3 regions of the Jejuibacter sp. L23 genome follow, and region 3 is predicted to be linked to each of the others. Evidence: predicted binding sites of a transcription regulator. Region 3 holds the regulator's gene; each other region holds the start of a gene.
The links. The regulator Fur, encoded in region 3, represses iron uptake genes when iron is present. The targets are predictions, from matches to a motif close to ATAATAATGAGAACNACTATCAA.
Positions count from the first base shown of each region.

Region 1: fhuF (siderophore-iron reductase FhuF) is a predicted target of Fur. The motif match lies at 2,781-2,803, and genes of this name have one in related genera.
Region 2: fhuA (ferrichrome porin FhuA) is a predicted target of Fur. The motif match lies at 2,054-2,076, and genes of this name have one in related genera.

Region 1 is NZ_CP138199.1:768,855-773,245, reverse strand. It holds gene yjjG (pyrimidine 5'-nucleotidase) at 1-5, opposite strand, end outside; gene rimI (ribosomal protein S18-alanine N-acetyltransferase) at 27-470, opposite strand; gene SCU88_RS03595 (DNA polymerase III subunit psi) at 448-852, opposite strand; gene rsmC (16S rRNA (guanine(1207)-N(2))-methyltransferase RsmC) at 979-2,007, shown strand; tRNA gene SCU88_RS03585 (tRNA-Leu) at 2,132-2,218, shown strand; tRNA gene SCU88_RS03580 (tRNA-Leu) at 2,248-2,334, shown strand; tRNA gene SCU88_RS03575 (tRNA-Leu) at 2,367-2,453, shown strand; gene SCU88_RS03570 (DUF1435 family protein) at 2,515-2,763, opposite strand; gene fhuF (siderophore-iron reductase FhuF) at 2,953-3,741, shown strand; gene SCU88_RS03560 (YbaK/EbsC family protein) at 3,852-4,310, shown strand; gene SCU88_RS03555 (MFS transporter) at 4,304-4,391, opposite strand, start outside.
Region 2 is NZ_CP138199.1:983,692-988,082, forward strand. It holds gene mrcB (bifunctional glycosyl transferase/transpeptidase) at 1-1,833, shown strand, start outside; gene fhuA (ferrichrome porin FhuA) at 2,110-4,347, shown strand.
Region 3 is NZ_CP138199.1:1,677,364-1,681,754, forward strand. It holds gene glnS (glutamine--tRNA ligase) at 1-1,095, shown strand, start outside; gene fur (ferric iron uptake transcriptional regulator) at 1,212-1,664, opposite strand; gene fldA (flavodoxin FldA) at 1,955-2,485, opposite strand; gene ybfE (LexA regulated protein) at 2,637-2,918, opposite strand; gene ybfF (esterase) at 3,041-3,808, opposite strand; gene seqA (replication initiation negative regulator SeqA) at 3,990-4,391, shown strand, end outside.

The DNA of each region.
Region 1 (4,391 bases), 910 kb from region 3:
TTCATTTACATCACCTTTGTTGTTATTTAGCCCAGCGGCAGGGCCATAATAATGGCGTCCTCACGTCCGTCTGTGGTGGGATAGTAGTTGCGGCGTACCGTCACCTCATTAAAGCCGAGGCTTTCATAGAGTGCGATGGCGGCGACGTTAGACGCGCGCACCTCCAGCCACAGCGTAAGGACATCGCGTTGTTCCAGTTCACCGATCAAATGCGTCAGTAACTGACGGCCAAGCCCGCGCCGCTGCCAGGCGGGATCGACCGCGATATTAAACAGCGTAGCTTCGTCCAGTACCACCTGGGTAATGGCGAATGCCGCCATCTCGTCATCCACATTGAGCCGGAAGTTGAGATAACGTTCACCCTGATTGCTTGCGAAAGTTTTTTCGCTCCATGGGAAGGCGTGGCTGCGCTGTTCAATGGCCCAGGCCTGCGCCAAATCCTCCGGATTAAGGGAAGAGATCCTGTTCATGTTCACAAATCTGACGCCAGAGCGCGATACGCGCCGCAACGTTATGAAGAAGCTCGTCGAAACCCGGTGAAGAGAGCTGGACGCCAGGCAGCGTCAGCGGCGCTTCCACGCCCAACCGCCAGCTATTGCAGCGGCTCCCCTCAGGCAGCAACGCCGCACGCTCTGGCGTAAGCGGCAGCACACTGGCCTCCGTTAGCATCAGCGCGCGCAGCACGTCCTGAATCAGGGGATCGGTTAATGCGGGCGGCTTATCAGCCACCATCACCAGGCGGATATGTTCGGGGATTCTGAGCGCGATTTCGCCCTGCAACACCGCGGGGCGTCGAAGCCGCCACTGGGTGATCCCCAGTTGCGTGAGCTGCCTGTCACGTCGGGATGTCATCACGAAATCTGCTCCAGTCACCAGAAGGCCGCAAATATAGCAAATTCATCGAATCCCCGCCAACAGATGCCGCTTCCGGCGCGTTGGGGTTATAATCCCCGGCCAACTATGAGAAGGAGTCGTTTTATGTCCGCCTGGTGCCCCGCAAGCGAAGTCGTGCTGCGCCACAGTGATGATTTTACCCACCGCCGCGTGCTGTTCGCAGGCGATCTCCAGGATACCCTGCCAGCACAGATCGAAACGGCCCAGAGCCGGGTGTACGCCTGGCAGTACCACCACTGGCAGCTACTGAGCGCGCAGATGGATGATCGCGCCCGTTTTGGCCTGCAGGCCGATGCCGATGCCATCGGCGACAGCGATACGCTGGTCTACTACTGGCCCAAAAACAAGCCCGAAGCCCAGTATCAGCTAATGAACCTGCTGTCGCTGCTGCCGGAAGGATGCGATATTTTCATCGTCGGGGAAAACCGCAGCGGCGTGCGCAGCGCCGAACAGATGCTGGCGGACTATGCGACTTTGAATAAAGTGGACAGCGCCCGACGCTGCGGCTTCTACTATGGCCAGCTCGAAACGCGCCCGGCTTTCGACCCTGAAGCCTGGTGGGGCGAGTATCACCACGACGGCATGACCATCAAAACCCTGCCCGGCGTCTTCAGCCGCGACGGGCTCGACAGCGGCAGCCAACTGCTACTCTCCACCTTTATGCCCCATACCAAAGGTAAAGTGCTGGATGTAGGCTGCGGCGCCGGGGTACTCGCCGTTGCGCTGGCGCGTCATTCCCCCAAAGTGCGTCTGACCCTGTGTGACGTTTCGGCCCCGGCTCTGGCCGCCAGCCGCGCGACGCTTGCTGCAAACGGTCTGGAAGGCAACGTACTGGCCAGTAATGTGTTGTCCGACGTACAGGGGCGTTTCGATATCATCCTCTCCAACCCGCCGTTCCACGAAGGGCGCGAAACCAGCCTGGAAGCTGCTCGTCAGCTCATCCGTCACTCCGTACGCCACCTGAACAGCGGCGGCGAGCTCAGAATTGTCGCCAACGCCTTCCTGCCATATCCGAATGTGCTGGACGAAGTTTTCGGCAGTCACGAGGTGCTGGCCCAGAACGGACGCTTTAAGGTATATCGCGCCATATATGGCCGCGGCGCCCGCCGTTAACGTTTTTTGCCCAATGTGCCGCTTTTTGCACCATTCAGCATGACGGCACATAATTAACTGTTGACGACGGCGATAAAACATCTAGAATGCGCCCCCGTGGTTGCGAGATTTCTCGCGCTGTGATGCGAAGGTGGCGGAATTGGTAGACGCGCTAGCTTCAGGTGTTAGTGTCCTTACGGACGTGAGGGTTCAAGTCCCTCCCCTCGCACCAACAACCACAAGATATCGTTAGCAGTACCTGCGAAGGTGGCGGAATTGGTAGACGCGCTAGCTTCAGGTGTTAGTGTCCTTACGGACGTGAGGGTTCAAGTCCCTCCCCTCGCACCACTGCGCGGGCGATATCACATCAGACAAACTGTGCGAAGGTGGCGGAATTGGTAGACGCGCTAGCTTCAGGTGTTAGTGTCCTTACGGACGTGAGGGTTCAAGTCCCTCCCCTCGCACCAGTCTCTTCCTGATTTTTCTCTTATTTCCCCAAAATCCAAACGCTTTTTCATGCCCTTCCCGCTAATGGCCGGAAAACGCTGCGCTATGCATCAGCACAGGCACCATTCCCATCGCGACGACAATGCAGGATGGCAACAGCAGATAGTGGCGCAGCCGCCGGTGGAACAGCATCGCGACGGTCGCCACCATCGCCAGCGCCATCAGTAACCGCCAGGTGCCAAACGAGAGATCGCCCAGTATCAGCCCCGACGCCACCAGAACGCCAGAAAACAGGCCAGCCCAACCGCTTTCCAGACCCCGTTGCAACATATCGACTATTCCAACAATTGATAATGATAACCAGTATCATATGGTAGTATTTCTCATTTGTCAGCCCACTTTTTTCTTCTGCTATCACCATTTTTTGATGCTACGCATGCCTTCCAGGAAATCCCTTGCCATCGGTTATAGCGATGATTAAGATTGGCAATCATTATCATTTAGATTGGCAATTCGCCTATGTCACTACAGAGCACGCACATTGCGCAGCCGGGGATCTGGCTGCCGGAACAGACAGGCAGGATGCAGCCGCTGGCCGAAACGCTTCGTGCCGCCTTTAGTGAACAGCGCCCGTGGTTTAATGAGACCATAACTCTGTTGGACCAGCTTCCGGCAGAGGGAATGACGCTGAGCGAATGGTCCCGCCCTGCCACCCTCGAAGCCCTGATGGCAAGCTACGCGCAACATATCTATCGTAACGACCCGGATGCGCAGCGCCAGAATAAGCCACTGGCCTCTCTCTGGGCGCAGTGGTACATCGGCCTGCTGGTGCCCCCACTAATGCTGGCGCTGTTCCATTCTGGTAAAGCGCTGTCAGTCGCCCCTGACGCCGTACACGCCGTCTTCCATGAAACCGGCCGCGTCGCCCACTTCCATCTGCACGTTCGCGAAAATCGCCAACTCACGACACTCTCGTTTGAGCAGCGCCTGGAATCACTGTGGATGGATGGCATTCTGCCGGTCGTCAGCGCTCTGGAAAACAGCGGCGGCGTTAGCGGCAAGCTAATCTGGAGCAACACCGGCTATCTGGTGAACTGGTTCCTGGGCGAAATCCGTTCCCTGCTGGGCGATGAACAGTATCATGCCCTGCGCCAGCGCTGCTTCTTCAGCAAACAGTTAAGCTGCGGTCGCGATAACCCGCTGTTTCGCACCGTCGTTCCGCGCGACGGCCTGCTGGTACGCCGCACCTGCTGCCAGCGCAACCGACTGCCCGGTGTCCAGCAGTGCGGCGACTGCACCCTGAAATAATCCCCTACATACAGAAAGCTCTGAATTCCCGGTCGCTATAGCAGTCCTGGCGGTTTACAGCCCGCTCTCCCTGTGACAGATTATCAGGCGCATTTATCAGGAGAAGATTAATGAGCCTGCAATCCGTTAGGCAGTTTTTTGCCGACAATGCCCCCGATATTGAAATCATTGAACTGAATCAGAGTACCGCTACTGTCGCACTGGCCGCCGTCGCTCATGGTGTAACGCCCGGGCAGATCGCCAAAACACTCTCACTCAAAGTAAAAGACAATGTGGTACTGGTCGTCGCGAAAGGAGACGCTCGCCTCGACAATAAGAAGCTAAAGTCCTTTTTTGGCGCCAAGGCCCGGATGCTGAGCAGCGATGAAGTGGTGACCTGGACCGGCCATCCGGTGGGGGGCGTCTGCCCGTTTGGGCTGGAGAATCCGCTACCGATTTACTGCGATGTTTCCCTGCAACAATTTGCTGAAGTTCTCCCCGCCGCGGGCGCCATCCATAGCGCCGTACGTATATCGCCTTCCCGGCTTGCGGAGCTCACAGAAGCCACATGGGCCGATCTCTGTCAATGACTGTGCTGCCGTGACGCCGGGGTTACGCCCTGCTGGCCAGAAATCACCATCCCCCGGGTTTCCCGGCCAAAGGCCACCAGC
Region 2 (4,391 bases), 690 kb from region 3:
GTGGCCACCGAAGACCGCCACTTCTACGAGCATGACGGCATCAGCCTCTACTCCATTGGCCGCGCTTTTCTCGCCAATATAACCGCGGGTAAAGCGGTGCAGGGGGGAAGTACTCTGACCCAGCAGTTGGTGAAGAACCTGTTCCTGACCAACCAGCGCACCCTGTGGCGTAAGGCTAACGAAGCCTATATGGCGCTGATCATGGATGCCCGTTACAGTAAGGATCGCATCCTGGAGCTGTACCTGAACGAGGTGTATCTCGGCCAGAGCGGTAACGACCAGATCCGCGGTTTCCCGCTGGCCAGCCTTTATTACTTCGGCCGTCCGGTAGAGGAGCTGAGCCTCGATCAGCAGGCGCTGCTGGTGGGGATGGTGAAAGGGGCTTCGCTGTATAACCCGTGGCGTAATCCGAAGCTGGCGCTGGAGCGCCGTAACCTGGTGCTGCGACTGCTGCAACAGCAGAAGATTATCGACCAGGAGCTGTATGACATGCTCAGCGCCCGTCCGTTGGGCGTTCAGCCGCGCGGCGGCGTGATTTCGCCGCAGCCTGCCTTTATGCAGATGGTGCGTCAGCAGCTGCACGACAAGCTGGGGGATAAGGTTAAGGATCTCTCTGGCGTGAAGATCTTCACCACCTTTGACTCGGTGTCTCAGGATGCCGCAGAAAAAGCGGTGACCGACGGTATTCCGGCGCTCAAGAAGCAGCGTAAGCTGGACGATCTGGAAACCGCGATGGTGGTGGTCGACCGCTTTAGCGGTGAAGTTCGCGCTATGGTTGGTGGTTCCGATCCTAACTTTGCCGGTTATAACCGCGCCATGCAGGCGCGTCGTTCTATCGGCTCGCTGGCAAAACCGGCTACCTATCTGACGGCCCTGAGTCAGCCGAACAAGTACCGGCTCAACACCTGGATTGCCGATGCGCCGATCTCACTACCGCAGCCGGGTGGCAAGACCTGGTCGCCGCAAAACGACAACCGTCGCTTTAGCGGCCAGGTGATGCTGGTGGATGCGCTAACCCGTTCGATGAACGTGCCGACGGTGAATCTGGGCCTGTCGCTGGGTCTGCCCGCGGTCACTGAAACCTGGACCAAACTGGGGGTGCCGAAAGATCAGCTGCATCCGGTTCCGGCTATGCTGCTGGGCGCCCTGAACCTGACGCCGGTAGAAGTGGCCCAGGCGTTCCAGACTATCGCCAGCGGCGGTAACCGGGCGGAACTGTCGGTACTGCGTTCGGTGATTGCCGAAGACGGTACCGCGCTGTATCAGAGCTATCCGCAGGCAGAGCGCGCCGTACCGGCTCAGGGGGCCTATCTGACGCTCTACACCATGCAGCAGGTGATGAAACGCGGCACCGGCCATGCGCTGGGGGCGAAGTTTCCGGGTCTGAACCTGGCGGGTAAAACCGGTACCACCAACAATCAGGTCGATACCTGGTTTGCCGGTATCGACGGTAAAGAGGTAGTGATTACCTGGGTGGGACGCGACAACAACCAGCCGACCCATCTGTACGGCTCCAGCGGTGCAATGTCGCTCTACCAGCGCTATCTGAGCGATCAGTCGCCGATTCCGCTGACCCTGACGCCGCCGGAAGATATCGTCGATATGGGCGTGGATGATATGGGCAACTTCCAGTGCTCGGGCGGTTACCGAACGCTTCCGGTCTGGACCACCAATCCGGATGGCCTCTGCCAGCAGAGCCAGCAGGAGATGGATTCCCGCAACCCGTTCAATAACGCTGAGACTGCGCCGCAGCAGCAACAGGAGCAGCAGCAGGAAGAGAAGAAGAGCGACGGCGTTGCCGGCTGGATTAAAGATATGTTCGGCGGCGACTAACCGAACAATACTGGCAAAAAGCGAAATCCCCCGACCAGTCGGGGGATTTTTTTTGCTAACACCAGGCGCATTTCGATAACGTCATACAGAACATCAATGCAACATTTCACACAGTACAAAATGACCGTGTGCTTTGCCTGGTTATTTCCCGACCTGACAAGGGCCCCAGGACGGAGCGGCGCTTGATATACGCGCAATCTTTCGCATATTATCCGCAGTCATAATAATAATTCTCGTTTTCGTTCAACCTGGCACCTCTCACTAAGAGAATTTACCATGACGCGTTGTTTCACCGTTCGGGCAGCTCAGCTTCCCGTTTGTCGACTGGCCATACTGATAGCCGCGGCGCTGGGCGGCGTGACTGCCCCGGCATTCGCCGCCGATGAGGCTAAACCCGAAGATACCATTACTGTTTCCGCCGACGCGGCGAACGTCGCTCAGGAGAGCGCCTGGGGCCCGGCGCCGACCATCGCGGCTAAACAGAGCGCCACCGGTACCAAAACCGATACCCCAATAGAGAAGGTGCCGCAGTCGATCTCCGTGGTGACCCGCGAAGAGATGGATATGCGCCAGCCCCAGACCGTGAAAGAGGCGTTAAGCTATACGCCGGGCGTATTTGCGACCCGCGGCAGCTCCAGTACCTATGATGTGGTGTCGATTCGCGGCTTTACCTCGCCTTCTACGGTGAACACCAACCAGTATCTGGATGGTCTGCGCTTACAGGGGAATAACTACTCTGAAGTCTCGATGGATCCCTATTTCCTGGAGCGCGCGGAGCTGATTCGCGGCCCGGTATCGGTACTGTACGGTAACAGCAACCCCGGCGGGGTGATATCGATGGTCAGTAAGCGTCCGACCACTGAACCGCTGCGCGAAGTTCAGTTTAAGGCCGGTTCACGTAACCTGTGGCAGACCGGCTTTGACTTTAGCGATGCCCTGGACGATGACGGCGTCTTTTCATACCGCTTAACCGGTCTGGCTTTCAGCCAGGATGCCCAGCAGGATCGCGTTAAATCTAACCGTTACGCCATTGCGCCCTCTTTTAGCTGGCGCCCGGACGATAAAACTGACTTCACCTTCCTGAGCAACTTCCAGAGCGATCCGCACGCCGGTTACTACGGCTGGTTGCCGCGCACCGGCACCGTGGTGCCCTATGTGGATGCCGATGGTCATTCGCACAAGCTGCCGACCGACTACAACGAAGGCGATCCGGACAACAAAATGCAGCGCCGCCAGCAGATGGTGGGCTACAGCTTTGCGCACGCCTTTAACGACACCTTTACCGTACGCCAGAACCTACGCTATTCGCGGGTACATACCCTGTATCGTTCAGTCTATGGCTTTGGTATGACGGGGCAGGGCAATATGCTGAAGCGTAGCTATGTGCGTTCAGATGAAGACCTGACCAATTTCGGCGTCGATACCCAACTGGAAAGTAAATTCCATACCGGCCCGGTGGCCCACACGCTGCTGACCGGGGTGGATTATCTGCGCAGCCGTAACGATGTAGACGCCCAGTACGGCGATGCCGATCCGCTCGATCTCGGTAGCCGCGGCGTAACGCCGTCCAATATTTATCCGTATGCGGATAAATATCAGGTGGTTAACCGCCTGGAACAGACCGGTCTGTATGTGCAGGACCAGGCTGAATGGGATAAATGGGTGCTGACCCTGGGTGGGCGCTATGATTTTGCTAAATCCAGCGTACATACCCGTAAAACCAGCTATGCCAGCGCTTCCAATGATATTAACCGCGATGAAGCCTTCACCTGGCGTGGCGGTCTGAACTACCTGTTTGATAACGGCGTTTCCCCGTACTTCAGCTACAGCGAATCGTTTGAACCGAATTCCGGGCGTTCATATGACGGTAAAGCATTCGATCCATCACGCGGCAAGCAGTATGAAGCCGGGGTGAAATATATTCCTAAAGATAAGCCAGTTAGTGTGACTGCCTCGGTGTTCCAGATCACCAAGGACAAAAACCTGACGGTGGATCCGCGCAATGAACTCTATAGCACCATGGGCGGCGAGATTCGCTCACGTGGCTTCGAGCTGGAAGCGAAAGCGGCGCTGACGGCCAATATCAATATGACGGCGGCCTACAGCTATACCGACGCCGAATATACGGAAGACACTCTGTATAACCATCAGCGCCCGGTCGAAGTGCCGCGCAATATGGCATCGCTGTGGATGGATTACACCTTCTATGAAACGGCGTTGAGTGGTCTGACGCTGGGGGCGGGGGTTCGCTATGTGGGCTCCAGCTCCAGCTTCTACTCGAACACCTATTACGACGAGAGCAAAAGGAACAAGTCCTTTAACGTGCCGAGCTATACCGTTGCCGATGCCACCGTGAAATACGATCTGGCCCGCGTTGGTATGCCGGGGTCGTCCGTGGGCGTTAACGTCAGCAACCTGTTTAATCGCGGCTATGTTTCCAGCTGCTACCGCGACTACGCCTGCTATTGGGGCGCAGAGCGTCAGGTGACCGCTACCGCGACTTTCCGCTTCTGATATTTACCCGGGCGCGATGATGCCGCGCCCACCAACCAATTGGC
Region 3 (4,391 bases):
TACCGCATTAAATTTGCCGATCATCACCAGACCGGCAATAAGTGGTGCATCTACCCGATGTATGATTTCACCCACTGCATTTCCGATGCGCTGGAAGGGATCACCCATTCGCTGTGTACCCTGGAATTCCAGGATAACCGCCGCCTGTATGACTGGGTGCTGGACAATATCACCATTCCGGCTCATCCGCGTCAGTACGAGTTTTCGCGCCTGAATCTGGAATACGCCATTATGTCCAAGCGTAAACTCAATCTGCTGGTGACCGAGAAGATAGTGGAAGGCTGGAACGATCCGCGTATGCCGACCATTTCCGGTCTGCGTCGCCGTGGCTACACTGCGGCCTCTATCCGCGAATTCTGCAAACGTATCGGCGTGACCAAGCAGGACAACACCGTTGAGATGGCGTCGCTGGAAGCCTGCATTCGCGAAGATCTGAATGAGAATGCGCCGCGTGCGATGGCGGTTATCGATCCGGTTAAGCTTATCATCACCAACTACCCGCAGGGGCAGAGCGAGATGGTGACCATGCCGAATCATCCGAACCGTCCGGAGATGGGTAACCGCGAGGTGCCTTTCAGCGGTGAAATCTGGATCGATCGCGCTGACTTCCGTGAAGAAGCGAACAAGCAGTATAAGCGTCTGGTGCTGGGCAAAGAGGTACGTCTGCGTAACGCCTATGTGATCAAAGCCGAAGAGGTGGAAAAAGACGCCGATGGCAATATCACCGCGATTCGCTGTAGCTACGATGCTGATACCCTGAGCAAAGATCCGGCCGATGGCCGCAAGGTGAAAGGGGTGATTCACTGGGTCAGCGCCGCTCACGCATTGCCCATTGAAATCCGCCTCTATGACCGTCTGTTCAGCGTGGCGAACCCGGGCTCGGCGGAGGATTTCCTTTCTACCGTTAACCCAGAATCGCTGGTGGTGAAGCAGGGCTACGGCGAGCAGAGCCTGAAGGCGGCACAGCCGGAAAATGCGTACCAGTTCGAACGTGAAGGCTACTTCTGTCTTGATGGGCTGACCAGCAGCGCCGATAAGCCGGTATTTAACCGCACCGTTGGACTGCGTGATACCTGGGCGAAAATGGGCGGCTAATATTGCGCGCCTGAATCGCCATAAGTAAAACCCCGGCCTCTGCGCCGGGGTTTTATTCTCTATACAAAAAACCGGAGAGCGATCTCCGGTTTTTTTTGGCTGTGGCGTAGACTCGCTTACTTCTTGCTGGCCTCATGGGCGCCATCGTCTTCCCGACAGTCTCCTTCAGCGCAGTGGCCGTACAGGTAGAGGCTGTGGTTGGTCAGGCGGATATTGTGCCGGGTGGCGATCTCGCGCTGACGAGTTTCAATAGAATCATCGCTGAATTCAATCACCTTGCCGCAATCCAGGCAGATAAGGTGATCGTGATGATGCTGCTGCGTCAGCTCAAAAACAGACTTTCCGCCTTCGAAGTTGTGACGGGTGACAATGCCTGCATCGTCGAACTGGTTCAGCACGCGGTAAACCGTGGCCAGACCAATCTCTTCACCCATATCGATCAGTCGCTTGTACAAGTCTTCCGCACTGACATGGTGATTTTCAGGCTCCTGTAACACTTCCAGGATTTTTAACCGGGGAAGCGTGACTTTCAGGCCGGCCTTCTTTAATGCGGTATTGTTGTCAGTCATGCGGAATATGTCCTGTTGCTTAATGACTTAGCTCCTCTGGAGCACTGCATAGAATTCATGAAAAAGATGAATGCGTCTCATTATAGAACCGTGAAGGGTAAATGAAAACCGCGTTCAACCTGCAAAAATGTGAATAAAAAAGTGGGAAAAATTATGCCAGATACGGCACCGATGCCCAATTTACCGGGCTTATTGTACAACTTAGTGGGGCAAAGTTAAGGAAATGTATCAATTATTACTATCGGTTATATCTATTAATGCGGCGCAGATCGCGCCGCAACAACTTATCATCAGGCGTTGATGATTTCATCAAGATGCAGCTCTTCAGAGATCTGCTTAACCCATTTCTCAACGCGCTCGTTGGTCAGCTCCGGCTGACGGTCTTCATCGATAGCCAGACCCAGGAAGTGGTCATCATCGGCCAGCCCTTTCGACGCTTCGAAGTGGTAACTTTCGGTCGGCCAGTGACCCACGATGGTGGCGCCGTTCGGTTCGATAATATCGCGAATGGTACCCAGCGCGTCGCAGAAGTATTCCGCATAGTCTTCCTGATCGCCGCAGCCAAACAGCGCAACCAGCTTACCGTTGAAGTCTACCTCTTCCAGCGTGGGGAAGAAGTCGTCCCAGTCACACTGTGCTTCACCGTAGTACCAGGTCGGGATACCAAGCAGCAGAATATCGAAGCCTTCCAGGTCTTCTTTGCTGCTTTTAGCAATATCATGCACCTCAGCAACTTCTTTACCGAGCTGTTTCTGAATCATTTTTGCGATATTTTCGGTATTGCCGGTGTCGCTGCCGAAAAAAATGCCTACGATTGCCATGAGTAAAGTAACCTCTTGAATCTAAAAAAGTATGGTGGCTGCGTAATGCCCACGGATAGGGCAATCATAGCAGAAGCCCTTCGAGTGCGGAAACCGCTATTCGCCGCAGGGTGCACAGTATGCAACATACCTGACGGCGTAAGGGGCGGTCTTAGCCCCGGAGCTGGGCGAGCTGGCTCAGCAGAATCTCTTCGATAAGCTCGCTGCGGCTGATGTTACGCGCATCGGCGAGCTCATTGAGCGCATCCACCGCCTCGGCATTGAGTTTGAGCTCAACGCGCTTCAGGCCGCGGACTTTGTCACGTTTGAGCTGATTGCGCTTGTTGATGCGCAGTTGCTCGTCACGCGACAGCGGATTGGTTTTGGGTCGACCCGGGCGGCGCTCGTTCGCAAAGAGATCGAGCGTCGTGCGGTCCGTTTGTTCTTTTGCCATGATTTGCTGCTGCTGGACAGGGAAAAGGCTACGGGAGCGGATTTTTACAGCGCGCCATCATACATTAGTGCCATCCGGTGCGCCAACGCCTGGAGCGTATCTGGCGACCGGACGATGGGTTTTTAATCAGAAGTAAGGAAGCGATCAATGGCCCGCAGTACCGCCTGGGGTTTTTCCGCGTGGACCCAGTGTCCGGCACCGGCGATGACGTGCGCGCGGGCCTGGGGGAACTGTGCGGCAATCTCCGCCTGTGAGGAAGCCTGAATATAAGGTGAATCGCCGCCGCGGATAAACAGCGCCGGGTGCGGCCAGGGGGGCGTGGGCTCCCAACCGGTGATATTGTCGTACTGATCCCAGAGCACCGGCACATTGAAGCGCCACTCGCCGCTGGCGAAGGATTTCAGCAGGAACTGGATAACGCCTTCTTCCTCGATGTGTTCGCGCATTATCGCCGCGGCATCGTGGCGGCGGGTAACGCCACTGTCGGTCACTGCGCGCACAGCGGCGAAGATGGCATCATGGCGGCGCACCGGGTAGGCCACCGGTGCAATATCAATCATCACCAGTTGTTCGATGCGCTCCGGAGCCAGGGCGCTCAGCGCCATCGACACTTTACCGCCCATGGAGTGGCCGATCAGCGTCACTTTATCAAGCTGACAGTCGTCCAGAGTATCCAGCACGTCCTGCGCCATTTCCCTGTACGTCATGCTATCGCTTCGCGGGGAGAGACCGTGATTGCGCAGATCGAGCTGCAGCACCGTGCGATCTTGCACCAGAGAGCGTCCCAGCACCCCAAGATTGTCCAGGCTGCCGAACAGGCCGTGAATCAGGACGACGGGCGCATGGTCGTCCCTGGATTGTGCAGTTTGCAGGCGGGTATTGAGTTTCATCGCAAAGTTCTTTTTTTGAGTTCGTCTGGTTAGGGTATCATGTTCGGCATTCTGCCGTGCGGTGGCAATTTCCGGTTAATTCCGACTTTTGCCGCTATCCTGGTTTGACGCTATCCGCTGTTGAGATTTGTCTTTATAATCCCAACGACTTGTATTCAGAAAGATATTGCACTGGATTAAGATGAAAACGATTGAAGTTGATGACGAGCTGTATCGCTATATTGCCAGCCACACCCTGCACATTGGCGAGAGCGCGTCCGACATTTTGCGGCGTATGTTGAAAGTTTCCGCCGCCCTGCCTGCACAGACCACTTCAGCAAAACCCCAGGCGCCTGTGGCCAGCGTCAGCGCGGAGCCGAAACCGATGGTGAAAGGCACCCGCGAGCGCGTACGCGCGGTGCGTGAACTGCTGCTCTCTGATGAGTATGCCGAGCAGAAGAAGGCCGTTAATCGTTTTATGCTGGTACTCTCCACGCTCTATTCTCTGGATGCCGCCGCCTTTGTCGAAGCGACAGAATCCCTGCACGGTCGCACCCGCGTTTACTTCGCGACTGATGAGCGCACCCTGCTTAAGAGCGGCAAC